Regions from separate parts of the Pseudomonas sp. HLS-6 genome, predicted to be linked through region 3. Evidence: predicted binding sites of a transcription regulator. Region 3 holds the regulator's gene; each other region holds the start of a gene.
What was found. Region 3 encodes sigma-54, which starts transcription at its own class of promoters, with help from an activator protein. Its sites were predicted from a motif close to ANTGGCATNNANNTTGCTNT; they were not measured.
Positions count from the first base shown of each region.

Region 1: the regulator sigma-54 is predicted to act here: its motif matches at 2,032-2,051, upstream of glnA (glutamate--ammonia ligase).
Region 2: the regulator sigma-54 is predicted to act here: its motif matches at 1,645-1,664, upstream of CS390_RS02750 (circularly permuted type 2 ATP-grasp protein).

Region 1 is NZ_CP024478.1:431,352-434,629, forward strand. Features, by position in the region: gene glnL (nitrogen regulation protein NR(II)) at 1-15, opposite strand, end outside; gene glnA (glutamate--ammonia ligase) at 530-1,936, opposite strand; gene thiI (tRNA uracil 4-sulfurtransferase ThiI) at 2,267-3,278, shown strand, end outside.
Region 2 is NZ_CP024478.1:621,844-625,121, forward strand. Features, by position in the region: gene CS390_RS02745 (YgiQ family radical SAM protein) at 1-1,541, shown strand, start outside; gene CS390_RS02750 (circularly permuted type 2 ATP-grasp protein) at 1,698-3,278, shown strand, end outside.
Region 3 is NZ_CP024478.1:1,101,703-1,104,980, reverse strand. Features, by position in the region: gene lptA (lipopolysaccharide transport periplasmic protein LptA) at 1-148, shown strand, start outside; gene lptB (LPS export ABC transporter ATP-binding protein) at 148-873, shown strand; gene CS390_RS04945 (RNA polymerase factor sigma-54) at 1,053-2,546, shown strand; gene hpf (ribosome hibernation-promoting factor, HPF/YfiA family) at 2,630-2,938, shown strand; gene ptsN (PTS IIA-like nitrogen regulatory protein PtsN) at 2,951-3,278, shown strand, end outside.

The DNA of each region.
Region 1 (3,278 bases), 670 kb from region 3:
ATCGCTGATGGTCATGGGGCGTCGTTGACCTCTTTTGGTACATGACAACCGTGGCTGAAGCCAGGGTCGCGCGCACTGGTAATCCGCTGATACGAAGAAAATGCAAAAAACAAACCAAGGCTCCGAAAAGAAGCGGATTCGCCTGAAAAAGACCTGTATATGCCCAAAAAAGGACTACAAAGCCCTAGGCTTGCGATTTTCTTGAACCAAAATGGGCTGTTAACAGCGGATGCAGGCGGCTCATTGCACCAATATAGAGCATTGAGCCGGGATCGGTTCTGCATTAAAGGCGTTGCCCGGAAAGAGGCTTCCGAGGGCGCTTCAAACCGCGTTTTCTGTGGGATGCAGGCTTGCCTGCGCTGGCGTCGACGGGTGTGTCGGCGAGTACGTGGTGCCTGCATCGTTGGCAAGCCAACTTCCCGCAGGGCTCAGTGCCAGGCGTCTGGGCTTTGCGTAGGTGACACGTCAGAAACAAGAAAGGCCTCCCGAGGGAGGCCTTTCTTACGCCGCTTGCGCGAGCGTCACGGGATTAGCAGCTGTAGTACAGCTCGTATTCCAGTGGGTGTACGAAGGTGCGAACCTTGATTTCTTCTTCGCTTTTCAGGGCGATGTAGGCGTCGATGAAGTCGTCGCTGAAAACGCCGCCTTTGGTCAGGAACGCACGGCCCTTGTCCAGCTCTTCCAGGGCTTCTTTCAGGCTGCCACAAACCTGTGGGATTTCCTTGGCCTCTTCAGGCGGCAGGTCGTACAGGTTCTTGTCGGCGGCATCGCCTGGGTGGATCTTGTTCTGGATACCGTCCAGACCTGCCATCAGCAGCGCTGCGAAGCACAGGTATGGGTTGGCAGCCGGGTCCGGGAAGCGCGCTTCGATACGACGAGCTTTCGGGCTGGAAACGTATGGAATACGGATCGAGGCGGAGCGGTTGCGCGCCGAGTAGGCCAGCATTACAGGGGCTTCGAAGCCTGGGACCAGACGCTTGTAGGAGTTGGTCGAAGGGTTGGTGAAGCCGTTCAGTGCCTTACCGTGCTTGATGATACCGCCGATGAAGTACAGGGCGGTGTCGGACAGGCCGGCATAGCCTTCGCCGGAGAAGGTGTTCTTGCCTTCTTTGGAGATGGACATGTGAACGTGCATGCCCGAACCGTTGTCACCGTACAGTGGCTTCGGCATGAAGGTAGCGGTACGGCCGTAAGCGTCGGCAACGTTGTGTACGCAGTACTTCAGGGTCTGAACTTCGTCGGCTTTCTTCACCAGGGTGTTGAAACGCACACCGATTTCGTTCTGGCCGGCAGTTGCCACTTCGTGGTGGTGAACTTCGATGACCAGGCCCATTTCTTCCATGGCATTACACATGGCAGTACGGATTTCGTGGTCATGGTCGAACGGAGGAACTGGGAAGTAACCGCCTTTGACGCCTGGGCGGTGACCTTTGTTGCCGCCTTCGACGTCCTGGTCGGACATCCACGAACCTTGTTCGGAGAAGATCTTGAACATCGAGCCCGAGATGTCGGACTTGAATTTCACTTCGTCGAAGATGAAGAACTCTGGCTCCGGGCCGACCAGTACGGTGTCGCCGATAGCGGTGGACTTCAGGTACTCCTCGGCACGCTTGGCGATGGCGCGTGGGTCGCGGTCGTAGCCTTGCATGGTCGAAGGTTCGATGATGTCGCAAACGATGATCAGCGTTGGCTCTTCGGTGAACGGATCGAGCACGGCAGTATCGTCGACCGGCATCAGGATCATGTCGGACGCTTCGATGCCTTTCCATCCAGCGATGGAGGAGCCGTCGAACATCTTGCCGGCTTCAAAGAAGTCTTCATCCAGCGCATCACGGGCTGGCATGGTCACGTGGTGCTGAGTGCCTTTGGTGTCAGTGAAGCGCAGATCAATCCATTTAACGTCATGATCTTTGATGAGTTGAACCGACTTCGACATAGTGTCCTCCGGGTGGGGTAGAGCTTGCCTGTGCAGCCCTTGAATTTGGGTGATGCCGGGCGCGAATAGTCCGCCAAGGCAACCTGCCTCACAAGGGAGCAAATTGCATGCCAGTGCCCCGACTTGGGTTTTTTGCCCCAAACATAGGCGTTTGCGCCGTAAATACTGAAAAAGCGGATTTTTTTCGCACTCTTATGATGCGATTTTTAATCAAGATGACCTGTTTTGGTGCGTTAGATGCCGTCCGTACAATAGTTGGTCAAACCTTGAGCAATTTCCGCTATAATCCGCGCCCCCCTTTTTCGCTTGGCACATTGCGCGCAGTTTTTCATGAAACTAATCGTCAAGATTTTCCCAGAGATCACCATCAAGAGCGGCCCGGTGCGCAAGCGCTTCATTCGCCAGCTCTGCCGCAACATTCGTGTCGTGCTCAAGGATCTCGATCCAGAGCTCGTGGTCAAGGGTGTCTGGGATAATCTCGAGATCATCACGCGCCTGGACGATGAAAAAGTGCAGCGCGAGATGATCGAGCGCCTGTCCTGCACGCCGGGCATTGCGCATTTCCTGCAGGTCGACGAATACCCGCTGGTCGATTTCGACGATATCGTCGCCAAGTGCAAGCTTCATTATGGTGCGCAGCTGGCCGGCAAGCATTTTTCGGTTCGCTGCAAGCGTGCCGGCAAGCACAGCTTCACTTCCATGGATGTCGATCGTTATGTTGGCAGCCAACTGCGCCAGCAGTGCGGCGCCGCCGGGATCGATCTGCGCAACCCTGAAGTGGTCGTGCGTCTTGAGCTGCGTGATGAGCGCCTGTTCGTGGTGCACAGCCAGCACCCGGGCATCGGCGGCTACCCGCTGGGCGCGCTGGAACAGACCCTGGTGCTGATGTCGGGTGGTTTCGACTCTACCGTGGCGGCCTACCAGATGATGCGTCGCGGCCTGATGACCCATTTCTGTTTCTTCAACCTCGGTGGCCGTGCCCACGAGCTTGGCGTAATGGAAGTCGCACACTTTCTCTGGAAAAAGTACGGCAGCAGCCAGCGTGTGCTGTTTGTCAGCGTGCCGTTCGAAGAAGTGGTCGGCGAAATTCTCGGCAAGGTCGGTAACAGCTATATGGGCGTTACCCTCAAGCGTATGATGTTGCGTGCTGCAACCCGCATTGCCGATCGCCTGGAAATCGACGCACTGGTGACCGGTGAGGCGATTTCCCAGGTCTCCAGCCAGACCCTGCCGAACCTGGCAGTGATCGATTCGGCGACCGAGAAACTGGTGTTGCGCCCGCTGTTGGCCAGCCACAAGCAGGACATCATCGATCAGGCCTACCAGATCGGGACCGCCGAGT
Region 2 (3,278 bases), 480 kb from region 3:
AGGACACTCAGGCCTGCGCCATCGAGCAAGAAAAAGGCCCGGTTGAAGACCCGAATGAACCGAAGGTCGTCCAGTTGCTGGCGAGCCCGCGGATGACCCGCGACAAGACCGTGATTCGCCTGCCGTCCTTCGAGAAGGTCCGTGGCGACGCGGTGCTCTACGCTCACGCCAACCGAGTCCTGCACCTGGAGACCAACCCAGGCAACGCCCGGGCGCTGGTGCAGAGACACGGTGACGTGGACGTCTGGTTCAACCCTCCGCCCATTCCGATGACCACTGAGGAAATGGACTATGTGTTCGGCATGCCCTATGCGCGCGTGCCGCACCCGGCGTATGGCAAGGAGAAAATCCCGGCCTACGACATGATCCGTTTTTCGGTCAACATCATGCGCGGCTGCTTTGGTGGCTGCACCTTCTGTTCGATCACCGAGCACGAAGGCCGGATTATCCAGAACCGCTCCGAAGAGTCGATCATTCGCGAGATCGAAGAGATTCGCGACAAGGTGCCAGGGTTTACCGGGGTCATCTCCGACCTTGGCGGCCCTACCGCGAACATGTACCGAATCGCCTGCAAGAGCCCGGAAATCGAGTCCGCGTGCCGCAAGCCGTCGTGCGTGTTCCCCGGCATTTGCCCGAACCTGAACACCGACCACTCGTCGTTGATTCAGTTGTACCGCAGTGCGCGTGCCTTGCCGGGTGTGAAGAAGATCCTGATCGCCTCGGGCCTGCGTTATGACCTGGCGGTAGAGTCGCCGGAGTACGTCAAGGAACTGGTGACCCACCACGTTGGCGGTTACCTGAAGATTGCGCCGGAGCACACCGAAGAAGGCCCGCTGAATCAGATGATGAAGCCGGGTATCGGTACCTATGACCGCTTCAAGCGTATGTTCGAGAAATTCTCGAAAGAGGCGGGCAAGGAACAGTACCTGATCCCGTACTTCATTGCGGCGCACCCGGGCACTACCGATGAAGACATGATGAACTTGGCCCTTTGGCTCAAGGGCAATGGTTTCCGTGCCGACCAGGTACAGGCGTTCTATCCGTCGCCAATGGCGTCGGCTACCGCCATGTACCACTCGGGCAAGAACCCGCTGCGCAAGGTCACCTACAAGAGTGACCCGGTCACGATCGTCAAGAGCGAAGCGCAGCGTCGCCTGCACAAGGCATTCCTGCGCTATCACGATCCGAAGGGTTGGCCGATGCTGCGTGAGGCGCTGGAGCGTATGGGCCGTAGCGACCTGATCGGCCCGGGCAAACACCAACTGATCCCGTTGCACCAGCCTGCAACCGACAGCTACCAGAGTGCGCGACGCAAGAACTCGACGCCTGCAGGCAGCCACAAGGTCGCCAAGGATCAAAAGATCCTGACCCAGCACACTGGCCTGCCGCCGCGTGGCAGCGATGGTGGCAAGCCGTGGGACAAGCGCGAAGAGGCCAAGGCGGCAGCGTTCGCCCGTAACCAGGATGCGGCCAAGGCGCGCAAAGACGCCGCCAAGGGCAAAGGCAAGAAGAAGCCGCGTCAGCCGGTACTGCCGCGCTAACCTGGCCTTGGCCCGCGCGCCGGGGTGGTGCGTTGCCCGTGCGGCAAGGCACGATTCTGGTGCGCCGATAGGCTAAGCCGTGCGCAGGCGCGGCGTAGCCGCTCATGGCACAACTCTTGCGCGGTTCAGGGCTGACCTTGGCCCTTGAGCGCTGCCATGCCTGACCAGCCTGACTCCTACCATGAACTGTTGCAGGGCGACGGAGCGGTACGCCCGCACTGGCAGGCGCTGTTCGCGCAGTTGCAGCGCAGCAGCCCCGAGCAGTTGGCGCAGCGTCAGGCGCTGTTGACCCGCCAGCTTCAGGAAAATGGTGTCACCTATAACATCTACGCCGACCCCAAGGGCGCTGATCGCCCGTGGGAGCTGGACCTGTTGCCGCACGTGTTGTCTGCCGAGGAATGGCAGCCACTGGCCGCCGGTATCGCTCAGCGCGCGCGTCTGCTCAATGCGGTACTGGCCGATACCTACGGACCGCAACAGCTGCTGGCCGACGGGCTTTTACCTCCCGAACTGATCTACGGACACAACAATTTTCTCTGGCCCTGCCAAGGTATCGAAGTGCCTGGCGGAACCTACCTGCATGTCTACGCCGCTGACCTTGCACGCGCGCCGGATGGGCGCTGGTGGATCACTGCAGACCGTACCCAGGCGCCTTCCGGTGCTGGCTATGCCCTTGAGAACCGCACAATTCTTTCGCGGGCCTGGCCGGAGCTCTACCGCAGCCTCCATGTACAGCACCTGGCGGGTTTCTTTCGAACCTTGCAGCAGACTCTCGCCGAGACGGCACCGAGTGAAGGGGAGGCGCCGCTGGTGGTGCTGCTGACCCCCGGGCGATTCAACGAGAGTTACTTCGAACACCTGTATTTGGCGCGGCAACTGGGTTACCCCTTGGTCGAGGGTAGCGACCTGACGGTGCGCGATGCCACCGTGTACCTCAAGACACTGGATGGTTTGCGTCGTGTTCACGGCATTTGGCGGCGTCTTGACGATGACTTCTGCGACCCGCTGGAGTTGCGCACGGATTCGGCATTGGGCGTTCCCGGTTTGCTCGATGCCGTGCGTCAAGGGCGCGTGCTGGTGGCCAATGCCTTGGGCTGCGGTGTGCTGGAGTCACCCGGCCTGCTTGGTTTTTTGCCCGCTATCAATGAGCACCTGTTCGGCGAGGCCTTGAGCCTGCCCTCCGTTGCCAGTTGGTGGTGCGGCGAGCCTCCGGCATTGGCACAGGCGCTGGAGAAACTGCCAGACCTGGTGTTCAAGCCAGCGTTCCCTTCGCAGCGGTTCACGCCTGTGTTGGGAGGCGCACTTGATGCTGAACAACAGCGGGCACTGGCAGCGCGTATCGGTGCGCGACCGGCTGTCTATGTTGCCCAAGAGCGGGTGCAGTTGTCCCAGGCGCCGGTCTGGCAGGTCGATCAACGTACGCTGCAATCCCGCTCGGTGGGTATGCGCGTGTACGCCGTGGCTTGTGCCGACGGCTATCGGGTGTTGCCTGGCGGGCTGGTGCGGGTGTCGGCACAGGCTGATGCCGACGTGATCTCGATGCAGCGCGGTGGTGCCAGCAAGGATGCCTGGGTGTTGGGTGAGCAGGCCTGCGCCGGTGAGCAGTGGCGGACGCGGCACAGTATTGGCGTGGCAGACCTGATTCGTCGCGACCCGTACTTGCCCTCGCGGGTGGTGGAAAACCTGTTCTGGTTCGGCCGTTACTGTGAGCGCTGTGATGTGGGGGCGCGCTTGTTG
Region 3 (3,278 bases):
GGTGATCAACGAAGGCAACACTACCGAAGGCGAGAAAATCGTCTACAACACCAAGTCTCAGGTCGCCACCGCCGGCCGCGGCAGCAACATTACCGCACCGCGCCCACGCATCGACATGGTAATCCAGCCGAAGAAGAAGGCCGAGTAATGGCAACCCTCAAAGCCCAGCACCTGGCCAAGAGCTACAAGAGTCGACAAGTCGTACGTGACGTCAGCCTGTCAATCGACAGCGGCCAGATCGTCGGCCTGCTCGGCCCTAACGGCGCCGGCAAGACAACGTGCTTCTACATGATTGTCGGCCTGGTACAGGCCGACCAGGGCCGCGTGCTCATCGACGACCTGGATGTCAGCCACCAGCCGATGCACGGCCGTGCACGCGCTGGGATTGGCTACCTGCCCCAGGAAGCCTCGATCTTCCGCAAGTTGTCGGTGGCCGACAACATCATGGCGATCCTGGAAACACGCAAAGAGCTGGACGCCGCAGGGCGTCGCAAGGAACTGGAGAGCCTGCTGCAGGAGTTTCACATCAGCCACATCCGCGACAACCTCGGCATGAGCCTTTCCGGTGGTGAACGTCGCCGTGTGGAGATCGCCCGCGCACTGGCGACTGCACCGAAATTCATCCTGCTCGACGAACCGTTTGCCGGTGTCGACCCGATCTCGGTCGGCGACATCAAGCAGATCATCCACCACCTGAAAGCCAAAGGCATTGGCGTTCTGATCACCGACCACAACGTCCGTGAAACACTGGATATCTGCGAAACCGCTTACATCGTCAACGATGGTCGCCTAATCGCCGAAGGTGATGCAGAAACCATCCTGGCCAACGAACTGGTTAAAGAGGTTTACCTCGGCCACGAGTTCCGCCTGTAAGCCCGAGGTGCGAGGCACCGCCAGAGCGCTGACGATCCGCCCAAATACCGGCTTATTTGTTACAGCGCTCTAGGCAAACACCTCGGTTTCAGGCATATAATTTGCTTAAAGAAGGCGCTTCGGCGCCCTTGTAGTGGATGGCGCATGTGCGCCGGCGAATAAGGTGTTAAGCCCCTGCCATGAAACCATCGCTCGTCCTAAGAATGGGCCAGCAACTGACGATGACACCGCAGTTGCAACAGGCCATCCGTCTGCTCCAGCTTTCCACACTGGACCTGCAGCAGGAAATCCAGGAAGCCCTGGAATCCAACCCGATGCTCGAACGCCAGGAAGATGGCGACGACTTCGATAACAGCGACCCGATGGCGGATAACGCCGAATCCAAGCCGACCTCGGAATCCCAGGAAACCAGCTTCCAGGAAACCGCCACTCCCGTGGAAAGCCTTGAGGAAGGTGAGTGGAACGAGCGTATTCCCAATGAGCTGCCGGTAGACACCGCCTGGGAAGATATCTATCAAACCAGCGCCAGCAGCCTTCCCAGCAACGATGACGACGAGTGGGACTTCACCACCCGCACCTCGGCCGGTGAAAGCCTGCAGAGCCACCTGCTGTGGCAGTTGAACCTGGCGCCAATGTCGGATACCGACCGACTGATTGCCGTCACCCTGATCGACTGCATCAACAACCAGGGCTATCTCGACGAAACCCTGGAAGAGGTCTGTGAGTCCTTCGACCCGGAACTCGATATCGAACTGGACGAAGTGGAAGCCGTCCTGCACCGCATCCAGCAATTCGAGCCTGCCGGTATAGGCGCCCGCAACCTGAGCGAATGCCTGTTGTTGCAGTTGCGTCAGATGCCGGCACAAACACCCTGGATGACTGAAGCGCAACGACTGGTCAGCGACTACATCGACCTGCTCGGCAGCCGCGACTACAGCCAGCTGATGCGCCGCATGAAGCTCAAGGAAGACGAGCTGCGCCAGGTGATCGAACTGGTACAAAGCCTGAACCCACGCCCCGGCTCACAGATCGAGTCCAGTGAACCCGAATACGTGGTGCCTGACGTGATCGTGCGCAAGGACAGCGATCGCTGGCTGGTTGAACTGAACCAGGAAGCCGTCCCACGCCTGCGCGTCAATCCACAATACGCAGGCTTTGTACGCCGCGCCGATACCAGCGCAGACAACACCTTCATGCGCAATCAGCTTCAGGAAGCCCGCTGGTTCATCAAGAGCCTGCAAAGCCGCAACGAAACGCTGATGAAGGTTGCCACCCAGATCGTCGAACACCAGCGTGGATTCCTCGACCACGGTGACGAGGCCATGAAGCCGCTGGTGCTGCACGACATCGCCGAAGCGGTGGGCATGCACGAATCGACCATATCCCGGGTGACCACGCAAAAGTACATGCATACCCCGCGTGGAATTTACGAACTGAAGTACTTTTTCTCCAGCCATGTCAGCACCTCCGAAGGCGGAGAATGCTCGTCCACGGCGATTCGCGCGATCATCAAAAAACTGGTTGCAGCGGAAAATCAGAAAAAGCCATTGAGTGACAGCAAGATCGCTGGTTTACTGGAGGCACAAGGCATCCAGGTAGCACGACGCACCGTCGCCAAGTACCGCGAGTCGCTCGGCATTGCACCGTCGAGTGAACGCAAGCGACTGATGTAACGCACCTGAGGTGCGCCACCGCAATTCAAGTGGCAGGCGCAATACCTGCCTCTTTATGCACCGGCAACAAAAGGAGAAGCTGTATGCAAGTCAACATCAGTGGACACCAAGTAGAAGTCACCGAAGCGCTGCGCACTTATATCGGGGAAAAACTCGAGCGTGTTGAGCGTCACTTCGACAAGATCACCAATGTGCAGGTCATTCTGGAGGTCGAGAAGCTGAAACAGAAAATCGAGGCCACCCTGCGCATCCCAGGCGGCGAAGTCGTCGCCAATGCCGAGCATGAAGACATGTATGCCGCGATCGACCTGCTTGCCGACAAGCTCGACCGCCAACTGAAAAAACACAAGGAAAAACAGCAGGCCTTGCTGCAAGGTGCAGCCGCTCGCTGATCCCCCCCACTCATGATCCGACTTGAAGATATCCTGACCCCCGGCCGTTCACTTGTGAACGTGCCGGGCGGCAGTAAAAAACGCGTACTCGAACACATTGCCAACCTGATTGACCGGGAAGTACCGGATCTGGAAATGCAAGATGTCTTCGAGAGCCTGATTGCCCGCGAAAAACTGGGTTCAACCGGTTTCGGCAACGGTATCGCCATTCCACACTGCCGCCTCAGTGGCTGCACCGCACCGATTAGTGCGCTGCTCCACCTGGATGCCCCCATAGATTACGACGCCATCGATGGTGCTCCCGTAGACCTGCTGTTCGTACTGCTGGTTCCGGAAGCCG